3 regions of the Buttiauxella sp. S19-1 genome follow, and region 1 is predicted to be linked to each of the others. Evidence: predicted binding sites of a transcription regulator. Region 1 holds the regulator's gene; each other region holds the start of a gene.
What was found. Region 1 encodes PhoB, which activates phosphate uptake and scavenging genes when phosphate is short. Its sites were predicted from a motif close to CTGTCATAAAACTGNCNNAT; they were not measured.
Positions count from the first base shown of each region.

Region 1 (2,275 bases):
TATCGAACTTTAACGTCTGCCTTTGCTGACTGAGGGTTTGCGCTTCTCGCTCCACCACACGCAGCATCAGTGGCACATCAATCTTTTCATTGAGCACCATTGCCGGTGCCGCTTCAATTTTAGATAGCGTCAAAAGCTGTTTCACCAGACCTTCCATCCGCGAAGTTTGCTCGCGCATGGTGCCCAGAGCCTTATCGCGCAGCGGCCCTTCAAGCGCCTGATCCTGCATCATCTCCAGATAACCTTGCAGTACCGTCAACGGAGTACGCAGTTCATGGCTAACGTTGGCAAAAAAGTTACGTCGCGCCCCTTCCAGTTGGTGCATCTGCGTGACATCACGTGCCACCATCAGCCACTGCTCGTCGCTGTATGGCATCACACGGAATTCCAGATGACGGCCATTGTTAAGCACCAGCGTCAACGGCCGGGCGAAATCTTTTTGCGTCAAATAGCGGGTAAATTCAGGGTAACGCAGCAAGTTAAGGATGTTCTGCCCGTTATCGTCCGGCCAGCGTAACCCCAGCAACTGTTGGGCCAGCCCGTTACACCAAAAAATGGTCCCTTCTTCGGTAGTCAGCACTACCGCATCGGGCAGTGATTCCGCGCCGCTGCGAAAGCGTTTGATTAAATTGCCTAATTCTTTACGGCGTTTTTTATTACGCAGCTGCATTTGATGAAGACCGTATAACAACGGATCCCAGCTCCCGCGACCAGGGGGCGGTGTCATACTGCGATCAACCCACAACCACCACGACAAACGAAGCAAATTCCAGAAATGCCAAACCAGCAGTCCTGTGACCGCCAGTAATAAAAACCAGGGTAAATAGCCAAAAATAAGGCCCAAGATGACAGCAGGTAAGCAACAGAGCAGCAGCTCCATCACCAACCTTTTCCATGACAGCCGTTCCAGCACGCGTCACTCTCCTGATAAGGAACTAAAAGCGGGTTGAGAACCGATAACCCGTACCGCGTACTGTTTGTACCATTCGATCATGCCCGCTATGTTCGAGCGCTTTACGCAACCGCCTGATATGTACGTCCACTGTTCTGTCTTCGACATACACATTGGTGCCCCATACATGGTTAAGCAACTGTTCACGGCTATATACCCGTTCCGGATGCGTCATAAAGAAGTGTAATAACTTAAATTCAGTTGGCCCCATGTCCAGCGGGTTTTCACCGGTCATCACGCGATGTGATGAAGGGTCAAGGCTCAGCCCGTGCATCTCAATAACCTCTTCCACCGCCATCGGAGAGATTCGGCGCATCACAGCTTTAATGCGTGCCACCAGCTCCTTCGGTGAAAACGGCTTGGTAATATAGTCATCGGCACCAACTTCCAGGCCACGCACGCGATCTTCTTCTTCACCTCGTGCTGTCAGCATCATTACCGGGATTTCCCGCGTCAATGCTTCACGCTTCAGGTGCTTGATAAACTGAATACCCGAGCCGCCTGGCAACATCCAGTCCAGTAAAATCAGGTCCGGGAAGGGTTCGATAAGCAGATTCACTGCACTGTCATAATCTTCCGCTTCTACAGGCTGAAAACCGTTTTGCTCAAGCACAAAGCTCACCATTTCACGGATTGGAGCTTCATCTTCTACGACTAAAATACGCTTCGCCATGATTCGCCCTGCTCAAGGAATAATTATAGTTGTTTCAATGCGGCGCCATTATGCGTCAGATTTATGACAGATTTATGAAAAACATGACTGTTTAGTGACTCATCAATTTGATTTATGACACAGAGACCTATGCCGTTTTCCGCCTCGCCCCCTTATAATCGAGGCCTCGCTTTTAAGCCACCGGACAGGTTATGCGCATAATTCACACATCAGACTGGCACCTTGGTCAAAATTTTTATACCAAAAGCCGCGGGCCGGAGCATCAGGCTTTTCTTGAATGGCTGCTGAAAGCTGCCGTTGAACATGATGTGGATGCAATAATCGTCGCGGGCGATATTTTTGATACTGGCTCGCCACCAAGCTATGCGCGAGAACTGTATAACCGCTTTGTGGTGCAACTCCAGTCTACCGGCTGCTCACTGGTGGTGCTCGCCGGTAACCATGACTCAGTTGCCACATTGAACGAGTCCCGTGAACTGATGGCGTGTCTTAACACTTATGTCGTCGCCAGCGCACGCCACGATACCAGCCAGCAGGCAATTGTACTGAATACGAAAGATGGCGCGCCTGGTGCTATTCTCTGCCCTATTCCCTTTCTGCGGCCACGCGATATTCAAAACAGTCTGGCGGGTTTATCCGGCCATGAAAAG
Region 1 is NZ_JAHWLU010000004.1:71,633-73,907, reverse strand. It holds gene phoR (phosphate regulon sensor histidine kinase PhoR) at 1-913, opposite strand, end outside; gene phoB (phosphate response regulator transcription factor PhoB) at 936-1,625, opposite strand; gene sbcD (exonuclease subunit SbcD) at 1,817-2,275, shown strand, end outside.

Region 2 (2,275 bases), on a different contig from region 1:
ACGGCGCGAGAGCTGGTGGTTCCTTGATCGAGTGCGACAATGTATTTTTTTTCGTGAGTCATAATTTTGTCCTGAAGTCAGTCTTACAAAGAAGCATTTTGTTGTTTGGCGGCGCTGGATTTTTCTTCCTCTGCCACGCAAACATCACAAGGTAAATGGCGACCAATCAGCTTACGGTAACCAAAGGCACCTAACGCCGCGCCTACAATCGGGCCAAACACCGGTACCAGGAAGTAAGGAATATCACGGCCACCGGTAAAGGCGACGTCACCCCAGCCTGCTAACCAGGCGAAAAGTTTCGGGCCAAAGTCACGCGCTGGGTTCATGGCAAAACCGGTCAATGGTCCCATTGATGCGCCGATAACCGCAATCAACAAGCCAATCAGCAGCGGGGCTAACGGGCCACGAGGGACACCGTTGCCATCGTCCGTCAGCGCCAGGATAACGCCCATCAAAATGGCGGTAATCACCATCTCTACGGCAAAGGCCTGTACCAGATTAATGTGTGGGTTTGGATAGGTTGAGAAGATCCCCGCCAAATCCAGGCTTTCTACGCTGCCGCGCACCATGTGATGCGTCTGCTCGTAATCGAGGAATAAATTGTAATACAGGCCATACACCAAAGCTGCGGCACAGAACGCACCTGCAACCTGCGACACAATAAATGGCACCACTTTGCGTTTTTCAAAACAGGCGAAAAGCCATAATGCGATGGTCACCGCAGGATTGAGATGCGCGCCGGAAACCCCTGCGGTCAGGTAGATAGCCATCGCCACCCCTAACCCCCAGATGACGCTAATTTCCCACTGCCCGAAGCTTGCGCCCGCCACTTTTAAGGCGGCTACACATCCTACACCAAAGAAAATCAACAACGCGGTACCCATAAACTCGGCGATGCACTGACCTTTCAAGGTTGATGGAGCTGTCTGACTCATAATAGGGTCCTGAAGGCAAAATTAATGTTTATTGTTTGTTCGGGCATTCCCTGCCGCGCAGGTGCCATGTAGGCGTTGTGTTAATTTATCGTTAACGAACATAAACGAGAAATATCGAACTTTAAATTTGCGTGTCTCGTCATAAAAATGAGCGATCTCGCGCCAATTTGTGCGCATTATCACCCAGAGAAGATAACTTCGACATTCATAACCGCAATTAATGCGTTAACAAATAGTGATTTTAAGACATGCCGCCATTCGGTATATGCCGAAAAACGTTATGTTACGCAAAGAGCGCTTCAACTCGCTGGACACGGCTACTCACGCTACTTACAATCGAGACACGCTGCGTGGTGCGCATATATTCATAAGGTGTCTTCGGGGAATATCCGGGACGGGGATTTAGACATCCATCAACGCCTTGCAATTCAGGAGAGGTTCGAAATGTCATTTGAAGTGTTTGAGAAACTGGAAGCAAAAGTACAGCAGGCGATTGATACCATTACCCTGCTGCAGATGGAAATCGAAGAACTGAAAGAGACGAACACCAATCTGTCTCAGCAAGTTCAGCAATCTCAGAGCAATCATGAAGAATTAGTACGCGAAAACAATTCTCTGAAAGAGCAACAGCATGTGTGGCAGGATCGTCTGCACGCCCTGCTGGGTAAAATGGAAGAAGTGTAAGACCACAGCTTCAATAAAAACGGGCGCCCCAGGGCGCCCGTTTTGTTATTCGATTTTGTTACTCAATATCGAGGGGATCTTCGGAAAGGATAATGCCGGTGTTATCCGCATACAGATGGTCGCCGGAGAAGAATGTCACGCCGCCAAAGTTAACGCGCACGTCACTTTCGCCAACGCCAACACCAGCAGAGCCAACAGGAATGGCGGCAATTGCCTGAATACCAATATCCAGTTCCTCCAGGTCATCAACCTGACGCACGGCACCGTATACCACAATGCCTTCCCACTCATTTTGAGCCGCCAGACGGGCAAGTTCTGCGTCAATCAAAGCACGGCGTACAGAGCCGCCGCCATCGATCACCAAAACACGTCCACGGCCATTTTGTTCGAGCAGATCATACAACAATCCGTTGTCCTCGAAACATTTCACCGTGATGATTTGCCCGCCAAAGGACGACCGCCCACCGAAATTGGAAAACAGCGGTTCAACGACGTTGACATCTTCCTGATAGATGTCGCAAAGCTCGGAAGTATCATATTTCATAGGATTAAGATTCTGTTGCTGCACGAGTTGTCAGTATATCGCTTAATATTAACTGTTGGCAAAATCATCAATTGTTAATTGATATTTGTCAGCTAAAACGAAACCGTGCTGA
Region 2 is NZ_JAHWLU010000038.1:35,517-37,791, reverse strand. It holds gene glpK (glycerol kinase GlpK) at 1-62, opposite strand, end outside; gene MES37_RS10865 (MIP/aquaporin family protein) at 84-935, opposite strand; gene zapB (septal ring assembly protein ZapB) at 1,380-1,619, shown strand; gene rraA (ribonuclease E activity regulator RraA) at 1,678-2,163, opposite strand; gene menA (1,4-dihydroxy-2-naphthoate polyprenyltransferase) at 2,256-2,275, opposite strand, start outside.
Region 2: the regulator PhoB is predicted to act here: its motif matches at 1,072-1,091, upstream of MES37_RS10865 (MIP/aquaporin family protein).

Region 3 (2,275 bases), on a different contig from region 1:
GCTGTCACCGATGTTTAATGCAAGCCCTGGGCGCAATGATTTAGGCGTGCTTCCGGCTTATACCGCTCTGGCAAAAGCCGGTAAATTAACCGGCCATATGACCGGACTGGCATTGGTCAATATCAACGCCTCTCCTGCCACCATTGATGATATTGCCGCGATCAGAGAACAATTCTCGCAGACGCCTGATGTCAAACTGATGGGCATTAAAATCTTCCAGGATGGCGTAATCGAATACCCTTCTCAAACGGCGAAACTGAGCCAGCCTTATCTTAATCGACCAGGGTACAGCGGTAACGATACGCTCGACAAGGCGAAGTATTGCCAGCTGATTGCTAAGGCTGATGCCGAAAACATGATTGTGCATTTCCATGCCATCGGTGACCGTGCGGTTCAGGAATCACTGGATGCCGTTGCCTGTACCCGCAAAGCGAACGGTAACAGCAATATTTTGCACAGCATTACCCACCTTGAAGTGGTCAGCCCGGAAAGTCTTCCACGCTTCCAGCAACTTAACGTGGCGGCATCAATGCAACTGTTGTGGGCTGGTATAGATAGTGATGGTGCGACAACTACCATGCTGGAAGGAAAAGTTCCGGCACCGTTATTAACACACCTCTATCCGGCTGGGGACTTATACCGCCATCACGCCTTAATTGCGGGAGCCAGCGACTGGCCGGTCTCCAGCCCTAATCCGTTACTGGCAATTTACACTGCAGTGACGCGTAAAGGGGAACTGGGCGAGCTTCCTCCAGATAGTGAAAAGATCGACCGGGCAGCGATGTTGCAGGCCTATACCATCAATGCGGCGAAAGTGATTGGTCGTGATAAAGAGATTGGCTCCATTGCTGTAGGCAAGAGTGCGGACTTCGTGCTGTTTGATCGCAATCTCGAGAAAGTCAGCATTGAAAGCCTCAGGGATGCAAAAGTTCTGTGGACGATGTTCGAAGGCCAACAGGTGTATCGCGGCAACTAGGTTGGGTTGATTGTCACCGTCGTTACAAGAGCTGCCATTTGGCGGCTCTTTTTTCGCTGTCATGGCAGAAGCTCTGTTCACGGCTTTTATGACAAACTGTCATCTTCAACTACAATTCTATCTGTCACACAAAAATAATCTTCGACAAAGTGATTGTTGTTATTGATATCAATTGATTGATTTTAAATGGTTTTATTTGTTGGTGTTCTGGGTGCAGGATGCCGTCATAAAACTGTCATATTTCGTACATTTAACTGTCACTAAACTGTCCTATTTTCTATCCTGCATTCACTAAACAACGATTTACGTTCACCTCTGCAGGAGACATTATGAAAGTTATGCGTACCACTGTCGCAACTGTTGTCGCCGCGACCTTATCCCTGACTGCTTTTGGCGCAAACGCCGCTGCAAGCCTGACTGGTGCCGGTGCAACCTTCCCTGCGCCGGTGTATGCCAAATGGGCAGATACCTACAATAAATCAACTGGTAACAAAGTAAATTACCAGGGTATCGGCTCCTCCGGTGGCGTTAAACAAATCATTGCTAACACTGTTGATTTCGGTGCGTCTGATGCCCCACTGGCTGACGACAAACTGCAACAAGAAGGGCTGTTCCAGTTCCCGACTGTTATCGGCGGTGTTGTTCTGGCAGTAAACCTGCCGGGCGTGAAATCCGGTGAGCTGGTGCTCGACGGTGCAACACTGGGTGACATCTACCTGGGCAAAATCAAAAAATGGGATGATGCAGCTATCGCTAAACTCAACCCAGGCATGAAACTGCCATCACAAAACATCGCTGTTGTGCGTCGCGCTGACGGTTCCGGTACTTCTTTCGTCTTCACCAGCTACCTGGCGAAAGTGAACGAAGAGTGGAAAACTAAAGTGGGTGCAGGCTCAACGGTAAACTGGCCGACAGGTTTGGGCGGCAAAGGTAATGACGGCATCGCAGCCTTCGTACAGCGTCTGCCTGGTTCAATCGGTTATGTTGAATATGCTTACGCTAAGCAGAACAACCTGGCTTATACCAAACTGGTTTCCGCAGATGGCAAGCCGGTAGTCCCTTCTGAAGAAAACTTTGCTAACGCGGCTAAAGGCGCGGACTGGAGCAAAACCTTCGCTCAGGATCTGACTAACCAGAAAGGTGAGGCTGCGTGGCCAATCACGTCCACGACCTTCATCCTGGTTCACAAAGAGCAGAAGAACCCAGAGCAAGGTGCTGAAGTGCTGAAGTTCTTCGACTGGGCTTATAAAGAGGGTGCAAAACAGGCTAACGAGCTGGATTATGCTTCCCTGCCAGATT
Region 3 is NZ_JAHWLU010000019.1:15,915-18,189, forward strand. It holds gene MES37_RS06880 (amidohydrolase) at 1-976, shown strand, start outside; gene pstS (phosphate ABC transporter substrate-binding protein PstS) at 1,306-2,275, shown strand, end outside.
Region 3: the regulator PhoB is predicted to act here: its motif matches at 1,198-1,217, upstream of pstS (phosphate ABC transporter substrate-binding protein PstS).